Regions from separate parts of the Ancylobacter novellus DSM 506 genome, predicted to be linked through region 2. Evidence: predicted binding sites of a transcription regulator. Region 2 holds the regulator's gene; each other region holds the start of a gene.
The links. Region 2 encodes HrcA, which represses chaperone genes, less so after heat shock. Its sites were predicted from a motif close to GTTAGCACTCNCNNNNNGNGAGTGCTAAC; they were not measured.

Region 1 (6,727 bases), 1.9 Mb from region 2:
CCCTATTTCCACGATCTGCGCGAGCGTTGGTCGGCAGCCCTGCGGGCTGCGCATAACTCCATTCCCCGGCCGCCCTACGGCCGCCAGCGCTGAGCCGAAACGACTCGTGAAACGACATGGGCCGGCCATGTCGTTCACATGGCCGGCCCGTAGCTTCATCGGCTCCGCCGGGTCGTCCGGCGGCGCTCACCTCATCACCGTCAGGTGAGGAGGTAGAGCAGGATGATGATCGGAATCGGAATACCGATAAGCCACATCAGAATAGCGGGCATGTGGTTCGCCTCCCGTTCGAATGACTTGTCTGCCGCCTCGATAACGCGGACAAGTCTTCGAGGTTCCTTATTGCGGTGCGTTCCCGTCGCATTTCGGCGCAGCCCCGGCGCGATCTTGCCCGTGCGGCGCCTCTCGTCCATCTTCGCCGGCCCTGGGAGGAACCATCATGAACGCCAATCGCATCGCCCTCGTCACCGGCGCCGGTAGCGGCATCGGTAAGGCCGCCGCGCTCGCCCTCGGCGAGGCCGGCTTCACCGTCGTGCTCACCGGCCGGCGCGCCGAGCCGCTGGAGACGGTGGCGGCAGCGATGGATGGACGCGGGCATGCCGTGACCTCGGACGTCGCCGACCCCGCCTCCGTCGCCGCACTGTTCGAGGCGGTGAAGCAGCGCTTCGGCCGGCTCGACGTGCTGTTCAACAATGCCGGCGGCTGGTCGCCGGGCATGCCGATCGAGGACGTCCCGCTGGAGGACTGGCAGCGCGTGGTGAGCGTCAACCTCACCGGCGTGTTCCTGTGCACGCAGGCCGCCATCCGGCTGATGAAGGCGCAGGACCCCAAGGGCGGGCGCATCATCAACAACGGCTCGCTCTCCGCCCACACGCCGCGCCCGTTCACCGGCCCCTACACGGCGACCAAGCACGCCGTCACCGGCCTGACCAAGCAGGTCGCGCTGGAAGGCCGCGCCCACAACATCGCCTGCGGCCAGATCGACATCGGCAATGCCGATACCGACATGGCGGTGAAGATGAAGACGGGCATCCTTCAGCCGAACGGCCAGCTCATGGTCGAGCCGACCTTCGATCCCGTCCATGCCGGCCGGGCGGTCGCCCACATGGCCGGCCTGCCGCTAGACGCCAACGTCCTCTTCATGACCCTCATGGCGACGGCCGCCCCCTTCGTCGGGCGGGCCTGACGGCGCGGGGGCCGCGCTCGCGGCCCATGCCGTCCGCGCCCTGTCCAGCGGATCGAGATATTCGGAAGGCAGCGCGGCGGAGAGCTCGTTGGCATCGTCCTCGTCGGCGATCCAGTCGAGCGGGTTGCCGTTCTCCCCGACAAAGCCGAGACGAACGGTCGGCCGCTTCAGTGCCACATGGTCCGACGAGAACAGCTGATCGAGGGCGTAGCGCAAGTTGAGCGGATCGTAGCCCTGCCCCTTCCGACCGCTCTTGCAATGCAACTGGGCGAGCGCGGAAACATGCACGAACTCACCGATCGGGCGGGCATGAGGAGGCAAGGCAGCAAGCCTGAACATGGCGGAGCCATTCCTCACCGGGCGCTGCTGCGAGATGATGCGGATCGTCGGCAAACTATTGCTGATGATTGATTTCCAGCTGCGCGATTCATGAATGGCGATGGGGCTCGCCTGCCTGGGGATGCTCGGTTCTCCGTCGCGGTAGACGAGGGAAGGACGCCCCTCCTTCGTGTTGAGCGCATCTATGCGGTCAAGCATCCACTTCAAGGTCAAGGCACCGATGCCACCCGCTCCATAGCCGCCGCCAATGTCGGCGTGCACGCCGGGAAACCAGACCTGCTCGACCGTCCGGTAATTGGCGTGCTGCGGCACCTGCCATAGGGAGGGTGGGAAGAATCGCCTCTTCTCGTCGATGGCCACAGCGTGGAGCGAATGGTCGATGATCGAGGAAAGCGTCGTGTCGTGGAATTGGAAGCGCCTGTCGCGGAAGGTCGCCACACTGAGCGGAATGCCAAGCGAACCCACGGTGTCGAACACGCCGAGCACCCGGATGCGCACCCCCGCATGGCATAGGCCACCGAGCCTGAGCCCTTCGGTAGGATAACGGTCCTTGGCGTCGGTGCGATAATAGGCCCAGGCTGCATCCTCGTTCACCGGGTTACAGCTGTCCTGCCGCAACAGTCCGCTGGCGCCGATATAGCCGGCGAGGCTGCGGGCGGTGAAGGCGCCCCGCGAAAAGCCGAAGATGTAGATTTCGTCTCCGGGCGCGTAGAACTGGCTGAGGAAGCGGTAGGCCTGGCGGACATTGACATCGAGACCCTTGCCAACGCCGCCTCCGATATACTTGTCGAAGCCGCCGAGCGTACCGACGCCCTCGTCGTAATAGATGCGCTGCTCGATGCCGTCGGCGGTCCCCGGCTGCAGCATGTCGCGCAGCCGGACGATGTTGGTGATCTCGTCGCCGTCCGCCGTGTTCCATGTGCCGTCGAGGCACAGGATCAGCCGCTTGCGTGGATTAGGGGCAGCAGCCCCGCTCGTCTTCGATGCCATCCCCGCCCCCACACGATCGATTGTGCCCAGACAGCGGTAGCATCCTATGGTTGCATATGCGGAAATACAACTCTTGATTTATGAGCCTTCCAGTCCCCTCGAGGTCCTCCCGTAGGACCGATCGTCGTCCCGAGAGCCTGACCCGCAATTCAGTTTGGCTCTGCAATTCCTAACCTCTGGCCCTCATGGCCGGGCTTGACCCGGCCACCCAGGCTGTCCGCCTGGCGCTGACCTAAGGGCTGGGTCCCCGGGTCAAGCCCGGGGATGAGGGAAGGTGGGATTACGTGGCGGACTCTGAGGTGCGAGCGCCCCGGGATGAGGTTCTTCCGGAAGTCTTCGTCAGATGACGGCCAGCGCGCCCTGGAACAGCATCCAGCTCAAAAGGCCCATCACGCCGAGGCTGACCAGCGTGGCGACGACGCCGGCGAAGATGAAGGCGCCGTCGCGCTCCACCAGCCCGAGGCCGAGGATCGCCACGGCGATGCCCGGCGGCAGGTTGCCGAAGATCGGGATCGGCAGCAGCAGAAGAAGGCCGAGCACCACCACCAGCCCGCCCAGCACGAAGCGCGCCGAGGGCGAGGAGAAATAGTGCAGGCGGGGGCGCGAATAGCTCTCGAAGCGGCGGATCCACTTCAGCGAACCGTTGACGATGCGCTCCAGCAGCGCGCGCGAGATGGTGCGGTTGGCGAGCCAACGCGGCAGCCACAGTTCGTCGCGCCCCACCACCATCTGCCCGCCGACGAGGCAGAGCAATATGCCGCAGATCACCGGCAGGCCGGGCGGCATGGGCAGGCAGTTCGGCAGGCCGAGCAGCAGGATCGACAGGCCGAAGGCGCGGTTGCGCAGCGCGTGCACCACCTCGCCGACGCCGATGCGCTCGGCCGAATGGGCGGTCACGATGGCGGAGAGCAACTCCGACGTGCGCGGCGAGCGGTGATCCACGGGCCTGACCAGGTGCCTTCATCTCGACTTGGGACGCCGGGTCGGCACCCATTTCGCCGCCCTCATAGCACGTCGAAGGCGGCAAGGTGAGGGCAGTGCGGTCAAATGGCCGGTGGAAGCGGCAAGGCGCGGCGCTTCTCAGTTCAGGCTGAAAACCCCGTCGACGCTGCGCAACTCGGCCGGCCCGATCAGCCGCGCATGCGCCACCGTCACCGAGTGCAGCGGGCCTTCCAGCTCCCGTTTCCAGAAGTCGAGGAAGCGGTTGAGCTCGGGAAAATGCGGGCAGAGATCGTAATGCTGCCAGAGATAGGTTTGCAGGATCGCCGGGTGGTCCGGCATGCGGTAGAGGATGCGGGCCGTGGTCAGCCCGTAGCCGGCGAGCTGCCGGCGGAAATCCTCCGACACCGTCGTCGCCGGCCCCACGCCCTTAGACGATACCCCATGAACTCCCATGCGGAACCTCCTGTCGCGATGAGTCGAATTGTGCGGTCGGACAATCCGCGCGACAAGGCCAAAGTTTCATTTTCGCGTGCAAAATCAATGCACTGGCAGCATATACGACGGAGTGCTGACAGGCCTGTGTGACAAGCGCTGGCACTCACTAACCGCGACTGCTAATTTTTTGCCGCCGCGCCCTTGCGCGCCTTTGCGCCGCCGCCTAGATGTCCCCGCGGCAGCGTAGCGGGTGCGATGGCCTTCACGGCGTCGTCCCGGCGCTTGCCGGATCAAACGATCGTCCAGGATTTGTGGAGAGAACCGATGAAGTTCCGTCCCCTGCATGACCGGGTTGTGGTCAAGCGCATCGACGCGGAGGAGAAGTCCGCGGGCGGCATCATCATCCCCGACAGCGCCAAGGAAAAGCCCTCGCAGGGCGAAGTCGTCGCCGTCGGCCCCGGCGCGCGCGACGAGGCCGGCAAGCTGGTCCCGCTCGACGTCAAGGCCGGTGACCGCGTGCTGTTCGGCAAGTGGTCGGGCACCGAGGTCAAGATCGACGGCACCGACTACCTCATCATGAAGGAAGCCGACATCCTCGGCGTGCTGGAAGCCACCACCTCGGCCAAGAAGGCCGCGTGAGGCAGCTTCCAAGGCTGCTCGCAACGCTTCACCGGAGAAAATCACATGTCTGCCAAAGAAGTTAAGTTTTCGGGCGACGCGCGCGAGAAGATGCTGCGCGGCGTCGACATCCTCGCCAACGCGGTGAAGGTGACCCTCGGTCCGAAGGGCCGCAACGTCGTCATCGAGAAGAGCTTCGGCGCTCCCCGCATCACCAAGGACGGCGTCACCGTCGCCAAGGAGATCGAGCTCGAGGACAAGTTCGAGAACATGGGCGCCCAGATGGTGCGCGAAGTGGCCTCGAAGACCAATGACCTCGCCGGCGACGGCACCACCACCGCTACCGTGCTCGCCCAGGCGATCGTGCGCGAGGGCGCCAAGTCGGTCGCGGCCGGCATGAACCCGATGGACCTGAAGCGCGGCGTCGACCTCGCCGTCGAGGCCATCGTCGCCGACCTCAAGAAGAACGCCCGCAAGGTCACCTCCAACGAGGAGATCGCCCAGGTCGGCACCATCTCCGCCAATGGCGACGCCGATGTCGGCAAGTTCCTCGCCGAGGCGATGCAGAAGGTCGGCAATGAGGGCGTGATCACGGTCGAGGAAGCCAAGACCGCCGAGACCGAGCTCGACGTGGTCGAGGGCATGCAGTTCGACCGCGGCTACCTCTCCCCCTACTTCATCACCAACGCCGAGAAGATGCGCGTGGAGTTCGAGGACCCCTACATCCTCATCCACGAGAAGAAGCTCTCCGGCCTGCAGGAGCTGCTGCCGGTCCTCGAGTCCGTCGTGCAGACCTCCAAGCCGCTCCTCATCATCGCCGAGGACGTCGAGGGCGAGGCCCTGGCCACGCTCGTCGTCAACAAGCTGCGCGGCGGCCTCAAGGTCGCGGCCGTCAAGGCTCCGGGCTTCGGTGATCGCCGCAAGGCCATGCTGCAGGACATCGCCATCCTGACCGGCGGCACCGCCATCTCCGACGATCTCGGCATCAAGCTCGACTCGGTGACCCTCGCCATGCTCGGCCGCGCCAAGAAGGTGGTGATCGAGAAGGAGAACACCACCATCGTCGACGGTGCCGGCTCCAAGAAGGACATCAACGACCGCGTTTCGCAGATCAAGGCGCAGATCGAGGAGACCACCTCGGACTACGACCGCGAGAAGCTGCAGGAGCGTCTGGCCAAGCTCGCGGGCGGCGTTGCCGTCATCCGCGTCGGCGGCGCGACCGAGATCGAAGTCAAGGAGAAGAAGGACCGCGTGGACGACGCGCTGCACGCCACCCGCGCGGCGGTCGAGGAAGGCATCCTGCCGGGCGGCGGCGTCGCCCTGCTGCGCGCCACCAAGGTGCTCGAGAACATCGCCACCGCCAATCCCGACCAGAAGACCGGCGTCGACATCGTCCGCAAGGCGATCCAGGCCCCGGCGCGCCAGATCGCCAGCAATGCCGGCGAGGACGGCTCGCTGATCGTCGGCCGCATCCTTGAGAAGAACACCTACGCCTACGGCTTCAACGCGCAGTCGGGCGAGTATGTGGACATGTTCAAGGCGGGCGTGATCGATCCGGCGAAGGTGCTGCGCTCCTCGCTGCAGAACGCGGCCTCGGTCGCCTCGCTGCTCATCACCACCGAGGCGATGATCGCCGAGCTGCCGAAGAAGGGCGCCGCGGCCCCCGCCATGCCGGGCGGCGGCATGGGCGGCATGGACTTCTGATCGAAGTCCAACCGCTTCTCAATACGGAAGGGCGCGGCGAAAGCCGCGCCCTTTTTCTTTTGGGGCTCTAAACCGGCCATCCTTCGAGGCTCGCTGCGCTCGCACCTCAGGATGACGGCGTACGGGATGGGAGCGCAGAGACCCTGTTGCCCATGATCCCCAGCAACGTCATCCTGAGGTGCCCGGCCACAGCCGGGCCTCGAAGGATGCTCATCCGGGAGCGATCATGGGCGCTTTCGTCTACATGCTCCGCTGTGACGATGGCTCCTACTACGTCGGTTCGGCCACCGGCCAGACGCTCGATAAGCGCATCGCCGAGCATCAGAGCGGAGCGTTTCCCGGCTACACCTTCAAGCGCCGTCCGGTGACGCTCGTTTGGTCCGACTATTTCGAGCGCGTCACGGACGCTATCGCGGCCGAACAGCAGTTGAAGGGATGGAGCCGCGCCAAGAAGGAAGCTTTGGCACGCGGCGAATGGAGCGCGGTGAGTTCTCACGCGCGCCGCCCCTCGGC
Region 2 (6,727 bases):
GGCGGCGCGAGAGGCCGCCTATGGTCGACTTCAGTCAAAATTCGCCCCGAGGGAGGCCGTCGCCAGCGCGATGAAGGCGCGGGCGCGGTGCGACAGGCCGCGGCCGAGCGGCGGCAGGCCGTGCTTCTCCGCGCCGGTCATCTCGCCGAAGGTGCGCTCATAGCCGTCCGGCTGGAACATGGGGTCGTAGCCGAAGCCGGCCGGGCCGCGCGGCGGCCAGACCAGCGTGCCCTCGACCACGCCCTCGAAATCCTCGGCATGGCCGTCTGGCCAGGCGAGGCAGAGCGCGGAGATGAAATAGGCGCGGCGCAGGTCCGGCAGCTCGGCGCCGGCCGCGCGCAGCTCGGTCTCGACCCGCGTCATCGCCGCCATGAAGTCCTTCTCCGGCCCGGCCCAGCGCGCGGTGAGCAATCCCGGCGCACCGCCCAGCGCCTCGACGCACAGCCCGGAATCGTCGGCGAAGGCCGGCAGGCCGGAGGCCTTGGCGGCCGAGACCGCCTTGATGCGGGCGTTCTCGGCGAAGGTGAGGCCGGTCTCCTCCGGCTCCGGCAGGCCGAGCTCGCCGGCCGAGACCGCGTCGACGCCATAGGGGGCCAGCAGGCCGCGCATCTCCTCCAGCTTGCCGGGGTTATGCGTGGCGATGACGATGCGGCCTTCCAGGCGGCGGTGCGGCTCGGCGGCGCTCATGACACCGCCAGCTTCTGCAGGTCGACCAGCTTGGCGACGCCCTTGCGGGCAAGGCCGAGCATGGCGCCGAACTCGTCCTCGGTGAACGGCGTCTTCTCCGCCGTGCCCTGGATCTCGACGAAGCCGCCGGTGCCGGTCATGACGAAGTTGACGTCGGTATGGGCCGAGGAATCCTCCACATAGTCGAGGTCGAGCCGCGGCTCGCCGTCGACGATGCCGCAGGAGACGGCGGCGATGTGGTCGCGAAGGGGAATCGTTGCCAGCATTCCCCGCGTTTTCATCCAGCTCAGGCAGTCGTGCAGGGCGATCCAGGCGCCGGTGATGGAGGCGGTGCGGGTGCCGCCATCGGCCTGGATGACGTCGCAGTCGACGGTGATCTGGCGCTCGCCGAGCTTCTCCAGGTCCACCACGGTGCGCAGCGAGCGGCCGATCAGGCGCTGGATCTCGTGGGTGCGGCCGGAGGGCTTGCCGGCGGTGACCTCGCGGCGGGTGCGCTCATGGGTGGCGCGCGGCAGCATGCCGTATTCCGCCGTGACCCAGCCGCGCCCCTGCCCCTTCAGCCAGGGCGGCAGGCGCTCTTCCAGCGTGGCGGCGACGAGCACATGCGTCTCGCCGAACTTGACCAGGCACGAGCCCTCGGCATGGCGCAGCACGCCGCGCTCGAAGCTGACGGCCCGCATCTCGTCGGGCTGGCGGCGGGAAGGGCGCATGCGGAACTCTCCTGAAACCTTGATGGCCGGCCCTTGTAAGGGCGCCGCCGCCCCGGCGCAATCGGCCGGCCGGGCGCGGTTGCCGACGGTTGCTTGAATGCGCCGGCCGAATGCCGAAATATAGCGGGGTCACGAACGGAATAGGCGCGTGAACGCACAGATATGGTGATGCCCTTCGATCCGCTGCTCTCCGCCACCGCCCCGCAGCTCGCGCGGCTCGACGAGCGCTCGCGCGAGATCTTCCGCCAGATCGTCGAGACCTATCTCGCCACCGGCGAGCCGGCGGGGTCCCGGAATATTTCTCGCCTGATCCCCATGACGCTTTCCCCGGCCTCGGTGCGCAACGTCATGGCGGACCTGGAGGCGGCCGGGCTGATCTTCGCGCCGCACACCAGCGCCGGTCGGCTGCCGACCGAGCGGGGGCTGCGCTTCTTCGTCGACGCGCTGCTGGAGATCGGCGACGTCTCGGAGGACGAGCGCAACTCGATCGAGACGCAGGTGCGCGCCGCCGCCCGCGCCCAGACGGTGGAAGGCGTGCTGGCGGAGGCCTCGAACCTGCTGTCGGGCCTGTCGCGCGGCGCCGGCGTCGTCACCGCCGGCAAGACCGACGTGCGGCTCAAGCACATCGAATTCGTGCCGCTCGACCCGAGCCGCGCCTTGCTCATCCTCGTCTCCGAGGATGGCGAGGTGGAGAACCGGCTGGTGCCGCTGCCGCCGGGCCTCCCGGCTTCGGCGCTGGTGGAGGCGACCAATTTCCTCAGCGCGCTCACCCGCGGGCGCACCATCGCCGAATTGCGCGCCGAGGTGGAGCGCACGCTCGCCGCCCGCCGCGCCGAGCTGGACGAGGTCACCGCCCGCGTGGTCGAGACCGGCCTTGCCAGCTGGTCCGGCGGCGACAAGGCCGACCGGCGGCTCATCGTGCGCGGCCAGACCCGGCTGCTGCACGACCTCAAGGCCATCGAGGACCTCGAGCGCGTGCGCCTGCTGTTCGACGACCTCGAAGCCAAGCAGGAGGTGGTCGACCTGCTCGGCCGCGCCGAGGACGCGCAGGGGCTGCGCATCTTCATCGGCTCGGAGAACAAGCTGTTCTCGCTGTCGGGCTCCTCCACCATCGTCGCGCCCTATCGCGACGGGCAGGGCCGGGTGGTCGGCGTGCTCGGCGTCATCGGGCCGACGCGGCTCAACTATGCCCGCATCGTGCCGATGGTCGACTTCACCGCCCGCGTGGTGAGCCGCGTCCTGGCCGGTCCGGGCATCGACGCGGCTTGATTTTTCAACCATCCGACCCGATATGGCGGGCGTCCGCACGAAAAAGTGTGCGGGCAAATCCATTCTCCCGACGAGGTGCTTATGAGCGACGAGAACCGCAAGCCGGCGGACCAGCCTGATGTGGCGGACGAGGCGCGTGCCGCCGAGAACGACGCGCTCGCGGCGACCGACGACCTTGCCGCCCATTTCACCGCCGAGAAGGATCGGCTGGAAGGCGAGATCGCCACGCTCAAGGACAAGTTCCTGCGAGCCTTCGCCGAGGCCGACAATGTGCGCCGCCGCGCCGAGCGCGAGGTCGCCGACGCCAAGGTCTACGGCATCACCGGCTTCGCCCGCGACATCCTCACCGTGGCCGACGATTTCGAGCGGGCGCTCGGCGCCGTCGATGCCGAGGCGCGCGAGAAGGCGGAAGGGCCGCTGAAGACGGTGCTCGACGGCATCGACATCACCGCCCGCGCGCTGACCCAGACGCTCGCCAAGCACGGCGTCGCCCGCATCGAGGCGGAAGGCGCCAAGTTCGACCCGAACCTGCATCAGGCGATGTTCGAGGTGCCGAACACCGAGCTGCCCTCGGGCACGGTCGTGCAGGTGATCCAGCCCGGCTACAAGATCGGCGAGCGCGTGCTGCGCCCGGCGCTGGTCGGCGTCTCCAAGGGCGGCCCGAAGGCGGCCCCGGCCGAGACCCCCGCCGCCGAGGGGTGAGGGCAGGTCCTACCTACACAGGTCCTGCCTACACAGGTCCTGCCTACCAACTGAACGTCATGGCCGGGCTTGTCCCGGCCATCCACGTCTTTGGTGCCTAAGGAAGTCGTGGATCTCCGGGCCAAGCCCGGGGATGACGGCCGAGGGTGGCTCGGCAGCCGAGGACTGATCTTCAGCGCAGTTCGGTTCTGCTCGCGTCTTCCACCATTTCTGCCCTCATGGCCGGGCTTGACCCGGCCACCCAGGGGCCACGCCGTGCGTCGGCGGATAGGCTGGGTCCCCGGGTCAAGCCTGGGGATGAGGGAAGAGGAATGCCGAGCGGTGGTGATCCTCAGCGCAGCTCGATGCCGTCGCGCAGGCCGCGCATGGCGCCGAAATCGGCGTCGAAGCTCGCGGCCGGCGCCACACCCACCATACGCAGATTGGCGGTGCGGCCGAAGCGCAGCCACTGCGCCACCTTCACCGGCTTGCCGGACTTGGCGTCGAGCGCATTGGCGATCAGCTCATAGCCGGGCTGGCCGCCAATGCGCAGCGGGCCGCCACGCTCCACCCGCAGCTCCTTGACGCCCGGCACGCTGGAGATCGCCCGCTTGGCGACGCTCTCGCGCTCCTCCTCGCGCACCTCGCCCGGCCCGGCGGCGACGATGAAGAAGGGCTGGGTGGAGGGATCGGGCTCGGCATCGCCCTTGGTCAGCAGCACGGCGCTGCCGCCGAGCACCTTGAACACCTTGAAGCCTTCCATGTCGTCGAAGGTGAAGGGCAGCCGCGCCATCAGCTCCTCATTGCTGGGCGGGGCACGGAACACCACGGTCTTCAGCGCCGCCTCGACCGCCTTGTCGGGATAGCGGGCGGAGGCCTCCTCCGGGAACTGCACCGTGATCATGCCGGTCTGCTGCTTGCCGCCGGCGATCAGGATCCACTTCTTCAGCGTCGTGCCGGCGTTGGGAATGGACTGGTAGCCCTTGAGCAGCACCGCCTTGACCCCGTCGGCGAGCTCGACGTCGCGGCGCTCCTCCACCGTGACGTTCTGCTTCTTCAGTTCCGCCGGCGCGAAATGGCTGGTGATCTCCTGGAACGCCGGCTGCGGCATCTCCAGCACCAGGATCGAGGCCTTGGTGGCGCGGTCCTGGAAGCCCGGCACGTTGGGGATCTCGCTCATGCCTTCGGGCGGCACGAGGCCGATCGTACCCTGATTGGGGAAGACAGCCTGCGCGCCAGCGGGAACGCTGAGGGCAAGCAGCGGAAGAACCAGGGCGGCAACGCGGACAACAAGGCGCATTCGCAATCCTTCACATTCTGGGAGCCGACGATGGCTCAGCAGCGCAACTTGGCCTTTTCTGCGGGTTCAACAAGGCGGAATTTCGCTCGTCGCGCCCGGATGTACCCGGCGTAACGTCAGATTGATGCGGCCGGACTGCTTCAGCAGCGTCGAAGTGTCCGGCAGGATGCGGTCTATGCCGTGAAAGGCGAGCCGCGCCGGGCCGGAGAGCAGCAGCGCGTCGCCCGAGGCGAGGCGGATGGAACGCGTCGGGTCCTTTCGCGAGGTGCCGCCGACGCGGAACAGCGCGGTATCGCCCAGCGACAGCGAGAGGACGGGCGCGGCGAATTCCTCCTCGTCGCGGTCCTGATGCAGCCCCATGCGCGTGCCGGGCGCGTACCAGTTGATGAGGCAGGCCTCGGGCTGGAGCGGCGAGCCGGCGAGCGCGTCCCATGCTTTTAGAAGCATGTCCGGCATGGGCGGCCAGGGCTTGCCGGTCTCGGGATGGGTCGGCTGATAGCGGTAGCCGGTCTCGTCCGAGACCCAGCCGAGCGGCCCGCAATTCGACATGCGCACCGAGAAGGGCTTGCCGGTGCGCGGCATGCGCGGGGTGAACAGCGGCGCGCCAGCGAGCACCTGCCGGAGCTCCTCCGCCAGCGCCTCCTGCGCCGGCCGGTCGAGCCAGCCGGGCCAGTAGAGGCAGCCGGGAACGATCTCGACGGCGGCGGTCATTCTCTCACCCGTCATCCCGGACGGCCGAAGGCCGATGCGGGATCGCGACCCGATTGGAGAGCGATCCCGGCTCCACGGCTTCGCCTTCGGCCGGGATGACGACGAAGGGCATCACAGCTTCCTCAGCGAAACCGCCTCGACCTCATGGTCGCCGCCCTTGCGCAGGATAAGGTCGGCGCGCTGGCGCGTCGGCAGGATGTTCTCGCGCAGATTGACGAGGTTGATCGAGCGCCAGATCGAGCGCGCCGTGGCGTCGGCTTCCTCGTCGGAGAGGCTGGAATAGCGGTGGAAATAGGCCTTCGGGTCGCGGAAGGCTGAATCGCGCAGCCGCATGAAGCGCTCGACATACCAGCGCTCCAGGATCGCCTCGTCGGCGTCGATGTAGATCTTGAAGTCGAAGAAGTCGGAGACGAAGGGGATGGCCTTGCCGTCCTTGGGCGGCCGGCCGGTCTGCAGCACGTTCAGCCCCTCGACGATGAGGATGTCCGGCTGGTCGACCTCGACCGAGGCGTTCGGCATCACGTCGTAGTCGAAATGGCTGTAGACCGGCCCGCGCACCGGCCGCCGCCCGGCCTTGATGTCGTGCAGGAAGAGCAGCAGCGCCGGCAGGTCGTAGCTCTCGGGAAAGCCCTTGCGGCCCATCAGCCCTTCGCGTTCCAGCACCGCGTTGGGCAGCAGGAAGCCGTCGGTCGTGACCAGCGCGACCTTCGGGGTGTTCGGCCAGCGCCCCAGCAGCGCCTGCAGCACGCGCGAGGTGGTGGACTTGCCCACCGCCACCGAGCCGCCGACACCGATGATGTAGGGCATCTTGCCGTTCTCCTCGGGCCCGAGGAATTTCTGCATGGCCCGGAACAGCTTCTGCGCCGACCCGACATACATGGAAAGCAGGCGCGAGAGCGGCAGGTAGATGTCCTCGATCTCATGGATCGACAGGCGGTCGTTGAGGCCCTGCAGGCGCTGGATCTCGTCCGGCTGCAGGGGCTGGGGCGTATCGGCGCGAAGGCCGGCCCATTCCGAACGGGAGAAGTTGCGGAACGGCGATAGCCGCCCGGCTTCGTCGAGCTTCAGGTCCATAGATGCGTTTCCCGGCTCGCCCGGACATTCAAGCCGCCGGGCGTTGGTCGACTGTATACCACACGGGAACCGGCTTCGATACAGTGCCGGCCGAGGGCATCGGCCGGGCGCGGCACCGCTTCCTCATTCCTTCGAACGGGAAGCCTTCTCCTCGAGGCCGGACTGACGCGTCCGGCGGCCCAGTTCCGCATAGACGTCTTCCAGGGAAACGCCGCGCGCCTGAAGCAGCACGACCAGATGGTAGAGAAGATCGGCGGTCTCGGAAACGACCGCTTTGGTATCGGTGCCAACCGCC
Region 3 (6,727 bases), 1.4 Mb from region 2:
GGCGGAACTGCGGCCGGGAGCTCGGCGGCGGGCGGAATGGCGACCGACGCAGTGGGGGCGGGCGCCGCCGCCGGTTCGGCCGGAGCGGGCTCGGCCGGCGGGGGGAAGTCGTCGTCGACGCCTTCCAGTTTGGCACCGAGCGCGCGGGCGATCTCGCGGAAGGCGTTGCGCTCGCCGTTGGACAGGCCTTCCCAGGAGGCGCGCACGCCGTTCTCGCCATTGCCGCGCAGCGGCACGACGTTCGGCGCGGAGGGGACGAGGCTGAGCGTGACGCGCACCGGCGACGTCGGCTCGGCCGCCGCGGGGGCCGTCGGCGCGGCGGGCGCAGGCGGCGGCTCGGCCGCGCGGGGCGGGATCGGAGGCGCGACGGGCGGCACGATAGGTGGTGCGGCGGGCCGGGGAGCGGGCGCCTGCACCGGCCGCTCGGGCGAGGCGCGGCGGCCCTTGATCAGGCCGAAGCCGCGCATGCCCTCGCCGCGGATCGGTGCGCCGCCGAGCTCGATGTCGAGCGCGTCGCCGCGCGCGGTGGGCAGCAGCACCGGCAGGCGGGAGAAGCTCAGCCCTTCCAGCGCGGCGCGATGGGCGCCGGGGGCGCCGAGCGCCTGCCAGTCGAGGCCAGCGATCTCTTCCGGGACACGGCCGAGCGCAGAGGCGAGGCGCGGGTCGACATGGCCGATCCGGGCATCGAGGCCGGTGCGCCAGGTGAAGCGGGTGGGGGCGTCGTGCGGCTCCTCGGCCGGCGAGGGGGCGGCAGGGGCAGCCTCGGCGGGCATGCCCACGGGCGCGATGTCGAGGCCGACCAGCAGCACCGCCCGCGCGGAGCCGGCGGCGACGAGCGTGCAGGCGAAGGTCGCCGGCGTCAGCCGCCCGGCGAGGCGCACGCGCTCCAGTCGCGGCGGACGGTTTGGGCGCAGCCCGGGCGCGAGGCGGGCGGCGAGCCCCGCGGCCATGGCCGGGTCGAGCACGGCGCGGCCGGCCGGGTTGGCGGCGATCAGCGTGCCGTCGGCATGCACCAGCACGGCCGGCGCCGCCGCCGCGAGGACGGTTGCCGCCTGGGCGCGCAGGGCGTCGAGCGCCGCGCTGCCGAAACCGTCCGTGGGTGTGTTCATCGTCCCCAGAATGACCCCGCCGGCAATACCGCCAGCCCTTTGCGAATTCAGGACGGCCTGCCGATGGGGCATGCCGCCGGAACGTAACAATAGTGCGGGCCGGCGCCCTATGCCATGAGGAGCGGCCCTCGTCGTTCCAGCTTCATCATTTCCGGTTAATCGGATGCCACCGATACCGGTTAACCGGATGCAACCGGGCGCGCGAAAAAAGGCGCAAATTCGATTGCCTTTCGCAGCGCAGCTTCTACTTTCGATTTAGGCGTCAGTGCGGATGCATCGCCCGCTGGCGGAACCTAAGATCCGATGCCGTCAACGGGAGGGAGTTGTGCCATGGCCGACGATCCGAAGCTCGAAGTCCCTCCGGAACTGCGAACCATCGCCGAGCAGGGCGTGGACCAGGCCCGCGCGGCGTTCGACGGCTTCCTGAGCGCGACGCACAAGGCGCTGGACGACGCCGGCCGCCAACTCGACGCGGCGCATGAGAATGTCCGCGACCTCGGCCGCACCACGCTGGAGTTCACCGAGGCCAACATCGCCGCCGGCTTCGATTTCGCCACCCGTCTCGCCAAGGCGTCGACGGTGGAGGAGTGGACGCGCCTGCACGCCGACTACGTGAAGGAACAGGCCGCCCGGCTGACCGAGCAGGCGAAGGCGCTCGGCGAGCATGCCGGCGGCGCCGGCTTCGGCGGGCACAAATAAGCGGACCAAGCGCGCCTGAAGCGGGCCTCGTGCCGCGCCGGCGAAAAAATTTGCGCATCCGGGTTGATTGTGCATTGCAATATGATATTGCAGTGCACAATTACAGCGTAGAGATCAGGCAGGGTGAACCGGAACGCTTCCGGGGGCCGCGTCTGCCGGTCAACGCAGGGTCGCGCGAGCGCGGAGCGCGGCCATGCCTTGTTGAACCCGAGCCGCGAATGCGAGGAGAAAACGCATGGTTGAGGCCACCACCGTTCCGCCTTCGCCGAAGAAGGCCGCCAAGGCTGCCACCTCGGCTTTCGAGGCGGCGATGCCGAAGTTCGACATTCCCAAGTTCGACATCCCCGCGAGCATGGAAGTGCCCGCCGTGATGCGCGAAATGGCCGAGAAGAGCGTGCAGAGCGCGCGTGAGGCCTATGAGAAGATGAAGACGAGCGCCGAGGAGACGACCGATCTCCTCGAGGACACCTATTCGACCGCCTCCAAGGGCGTCGCCGAATACAACGCCGTCGCGCTGGAGTCGCTGCGCACCAATGTGAACGCCGCGTTCGACTATGTCGGCGCGCTGTTCGGCGCCAAGAGCGTCTCCGAGGCGGTCGAGCTTTCGACCGGCCACATGCGCAAGCAGTTCGACGTGCTCTCGGCGCAGGCCAAGGAGCTCTCCACCCTCGCCCAGAAGGTGGCGACCGACACCGCCGAGCCGATCAAGGCCTCGGTCGAGAAGACCATCAAGAAGTCGGTCTGATCGCCGGTTTTTGAACAATCGCTAAGACCCGGTCCGCGCTCGCGGACCGGGTTTTTTCGTGCCCGCGCTCCCGCCCGTCGCCGCCGCCGGGAGCCTGTCGGTGCTTGACTCGATCCCGGCGACCTGCCTATCTCGCGGCGGTTTGGCACTCTCCCAGGATGAGTGCCAGTGATACCAGCAAACGCTGCCCATGAGCGCCATGCCGGCGCGAGACAGGAAGACCGAGGATCAACCGATGGCCAAGCTGAAGTTCCGCCCCCTGCATGATCGCATCGTGGTCAAGCGCCTGGATGCCGAGGAGAAGACTGCGGGCGGCATCATCATTCCCGACAGCGCCAAGGAAAAGCCCTCGCAGGGCGAAGTCGTCGCCGTCGGCCCGGGTGGCCGCGATGAGGCCGGCAAGCTGGTCCCGCTCGACGTCAAGGCCGGCGACAAGGTGCTGTTCGGCAAGTGGTCCGGCACCGAAGTGAAGATCGACGGTCAGGACCTGCTGATCATGAAGGAATCCGACGTCATGGGCATCGTCGGCTGAGGCCGGCTGAACACCCCCGACGCAACCCCATTCAGGAGTAGGCCACATGGCTGCCAAGGAAGTAAAATTCGCCGGTGACGCCCGCGAGCGCATGCTGCGCGGCGTCGACATCCTCGCCAACGCGGTGAAGGTGACCCTCGGTCCGAAGGGCCGCAACGTCGTCATCGAGAAGAGCTTCGGCGCTCCCCGCATCACCAAGGACGGCGTCACCGTCGCCAAGGAGATCGAGCTCGAGGACAAGTTCGAGAACATGGGCGCCCAGATGGTGCGCGAAGTGGCCTCGAAGACCAATGACCTCGCCGGCGACGGCACCACCACCGCCACCGTGCTGGCCCAGGCCATCGTCAAGGAAGGCGCCAAGGCGGTTGCCGCCGGCATGAACCCGATGGACCTGAAGCGCGGCGTCGACCTCGCGGTCGTCGAGGCGATCAAGGACATCAGCAAGCGCGCCAAGAAGGTGAAGAACACCGACGAAGTCGCGCAGGTCGGCACCATCTCCGCCAATGGCGACGCCTCGATCGGCCAGATGATCGCCGGCGCGATGCAGAAGGTCGGCAATGAGGGCGTGATCACCGTCGAGGAAGCCAAGACCGCCGAGACCGAGCTCGAGGTCGTCGAGGGCATGCAGTTCGACCGCGGCTATCTCTCGCCGTACTTCATCACCAACGCCGAGAAGATGATCGTCGATCTGGAAGATCCCTTCCTGCTGATCTTCGACAAGAAGCTGTCGGGCCTGCAGCCGATCCTCCCGGTGCTGGAGCAGATCGTGCAGTCGGGCAAGCCGCTGCTGATCGTCGCCGAGGACGTCGAGGGCGAGGCCCTGGCCACGCTCGTCGTCAACAAGCTGCGCGGCGGCCTCAAGGTCGCGGCCGTGAAGGCGCCGGGCTTCGGTGACCGCCGCAAGGCCATGCTCGAGGACATCGCCATCCTCACCGGCGGCCAGGTGATCTCGGAAGAGCTCGGCATCAAGCTGGAGAGCGTCAATCTCGCCATGCTCGGCCGCGCCAAGAAGGTGATCATCGAGAAGGAAAAGACCACCCTTGTCGACGGCGTCGGCAAGAAGAAGGACATCGAGGGCCGCGTCGCCCAGATCAAGCAGCAGATCGAGGAGACCACCTCGGACTACGACCGCGAGAAGCTGCAGGAGCGTCTGGCCAAGCTGGCGGGCGGCGTCGCGGTGATCCGCGTCGGCGGCGCGACCGAGATCGAGGTCAAGGAGAAGAAGGACCGCGTTGACGACGCGCTCAACGCCACCCGCGCCGCGGTGGAAGAAGGCATCGTCCCCGGCGGCGGCATCGCCCTGCTGCGCGCCAAGAAGGCGGTCGAGAAGCTCACCTCCGAGAACCCGGACATCGCCGCCGGCATCAAGATCGTGCTGCGCGCGCTCGAGGCGCCGATCCGCCAGATCGCCGAGAACTCGGGCGTCGAGGGCTCGATCGTGGTCGGCAAGGTGCTGGAGTCGAAGGACCAGAACTTCGGCTTCAACGCCCAGTCCGAGCAGTTCGTCGACATGATCGCCTCCGGCATCGTCGACCCGGCCAAGGTGGTGCGCACCGCTCTGCAGGACGCGGCCTCCGTGTCCGGCCTGCTCATCACCACCGAGGCGATGATCGCCGACCTGCCGAAGCCCGCCGCGGCCGCCCCGGCCATGCCGGGTGGCGGCATGGGCGGCATGGACTTCTGAGGAAGTCCAACCGCTTCTGAACAAGAAGGGGCGTGGCGCGAGCCGCGCCCTTTTCTTTTGGCGGCCGCCGCTAAGTCGTCATCCCGGCCGTAGGCGAAGCCGACGGCAGGGGGAAGGGACGACCTCGATAGGCCAGAGGAATATAATCCTAGACAAAGACCCTTCCCTCTGCCATCCTTGCTCCACCTCGTCCCGATGAGGGGGCGCAACCGGAGCGGCCGGCTCGCGCGGGACGGGGGGCGGTGGCCGTCTGGCGGGGATAACGCACCTCGTCCGGGCGGCGGCCCAAGCCGTGCGTTCCCGGCTCGCACTTTCCGCGAGTCACCGCGGCTGGCGCAAACCGGTTCGCCGGGGCGCGTGCAGCCCCCCAGCGGAGGATAGCAACGGTAGTTCCTCCGGGGGCCGCATGGAGCAAGCCCGAAAACACCGTGTGCGGGGCGCCGGAGATCGGCGCGTCGGTTGGTTGAATGAAGGCTTGCACCACCTTTTCACAATCGGTGCAGGCGACCGCCGGAGTGTCCGCTCCGGCGCCCCGCACGCCCCTTCTCGGGGGCGGGGACTGCCTCAAATCCCCGGCCGGATTCCGGCGCGGGGCGTTTCGTGCTGGAGCCATGGCGGCCGTCGCCCGGCGGCCGAACCGGGCCGCCGCTCCCTCATTTCTGATGTGCGCTTGCCGTCCGCGAGGTCCATCGTGCGCGCGAACATCGGGAGGACGTCCATGGATCAGCGCATCATCGACCTCTACGACCGTTTCACCCACGGCCAGATCGGCCGGCGGGACTTCATGGAGAAGCTCGCGACAATCGCCGGCTCGGCGGCGGCCGCGAGCGCGCTGCTGCCGCTGCTCGCCAACGACTATGCCCGCGCCGCCGTGGTCGAGGAAAACGATGCGCGCATCGACGTGTCGCGCGCCCGGTATCCTTCCGGCGCCGGCGAGGTGGACGGCTATCTGGTGCGCGCCAAGCGCGTCGACGCCAAGCGGCCGGCGGTGCTGGTGATCCATGAGAACCGCGGCCTCAACCCGCACATCAAGGACGTCACCCGCCGCCTCGCGCTGGAGGGATTCCTCGCCTATGGCGTCGATCTCCTCTCGCCCGACGGCGGCACGCCGCAGGACGAGGACAAGGCCCGCGACATGATCGGCGCGCTCGACCGGCAGGCGACGGTGGCGCGCGCGGCCGACGCGGTGGCGTTCCTCGCCAGGCATCCGCTTTCCACCGGATCCGTGGGGGCGGTCGGCTTCTGCTGGGGCGGCGGCATGGTGAACCTGCTCGCCGAGGAGAGCGAGCAGCTCAAGGCCGGCGTTGCCTATTACGGCATGCAGCCGCCGCTGGAGAAGGTCGACCGCATCAAGGCGGCGCTGCTGCTGCACTATGCCGGGCTCGACACCCGCATCAACGAGGGCATCGCCGCCTATGAGGCGGCGCTGAAGCAGGCTGGCAAGACCTACCAGGTCTACGTCTATGACGGCGCTAACCACGCCTTCAACAACGACACGAGCCCCTCGCGCTACGACCCCAAGGCGGCGGAGCTGGCGTGGAGCCGCACCAGTGCCTTCCTCGCCGAGCATCTCGGTGCGCCGCCGCCGGTGGAGACGTGATCGGCCTCAGATCGGCGGCAGATGCAGCCATTGCGCGGTGGCGCTGAGCACCAGGTCCACCGCCAGCGCCGCGAGGATCATGCCCATCACCCGGCTGATGATCGAGGTGCCGCCGCGGCCGATGACATGCACCAGCCGGCTCCCCGCCAGCATGATGGCGAGGGTGGCCAGCAGCACCAGGCCGAAGGTGGCGATGGTCATCATCAGGTCCGGCACGTCGTGCCGGGCATTGTCGGTCAGCACCACGGCGGCGAGCATCGCGCCTGGGCTGGCGATGGAGGGGATGGCGAGCGGATGGATGGCGATCTCGACCGGATTGGTCTCGGCCGGTGCCACCGTGTCGGCGTGGCTGGTGCCG

Region 1: the regulator HrcA is predicted to act here: its motif matches at 4,048-4,076, upstream of groES (co-chaperone GroES).
Region 3: the regulator HrcA is predicted to act here: its motif matches at 2,695-2,723, upstream of groES (co-chaperone GroES).

What each region holds. Positions count from the first base shown of each region.
Region 1 covers NC_014217.1:2,190,345-2,197,071, forward strand. Annotated here, with positions in the region: gene SNOV_RS10430 (proteasome-type protease) at 1-93, shown strand, start outside; gene SNOV_RS10435 (hypothetical protein) at 201-413, opposite strand; gene SNOV_RS10440 (SDR family oxidoreductase) at 440-1,186, shown strand; gene SNOV_RS22605 (DUF2235 domain-containing protein) at 1,121-2,515, opposite strand; gene SNOV_RS10450 (exopolysaccharide biosynthesis protein) at 2,855-3,457, opposite strand; gene SNOV_RS10455 (usg protein) at 3,596-3,910, opposite strand; gene groES (co-chaperone GroES) at 4,217-4,531, shown strand; gene groL (chaperonin GroEL) at 4,577-6,214, shown strand; gene SNOV_RS10470 (GIY-YIG nuclease family protein) at 6,441-6,727, shown strand, end outside.
Region 2 covers NC_014217.1:4,052,625-4,059,351, reverse strand. Annotated here, with positions in the region: gene SNOV_RS19090 (non-canonical purine NTP pyrophosphatase) at 31-687, opposite strand; gene rph (ribonuclease PH) at 684-1,397, opposite strand; gene hrcA (heat-inducible transcriptional repressor HrcA) at 1,563-2,666, shown strand; gene grpE (nucleotide exchange factor GrpE) at 2,748-3,368, shown strand; gene SNOV_RS19070 (hypothetical protein) at 3,700-4,647, opposite strand; gene SNOV_RS19065 (alpha-ketoglutarate-dependent dioxygenase AlkB family protein) at 4,714-5,358, opposite strand; gene coaA (type I pantothenate kinase) at 5,470-6,432, opposite strand; gene SNOV_RS19055 (phosphoribosyl-ATP diphosphatase) at 6,556-6,727, opposite strand, start outside.
Region 3 covers NC_014217.1:648,138-654,864, forward strand. Annotated here, with positions in the region: gene SNOV_RS03080 (PAS domain-containing sensor histidine kinase) at 1-1,109, opposite strand, end outside; gene SNOV_RS03085 (phasin family protein) at 1,440-1,808, shown strand; gene SNOV_RS03090 (phasin) at 2,044-2,553, shown strand; gene groES (co-chaperone GroES) at 2,789-3,085, shown strand; gene groL (chaperonin GroEL) at 3,132-4,769, shown strand; gene SNOV_RS03105 (dienelactone hydrolase family protein) at 5,488-6,369, shown strand; gene SNOV_RS03110 (MarC family protein) at 6,376-6,727, opposite strand, start outside.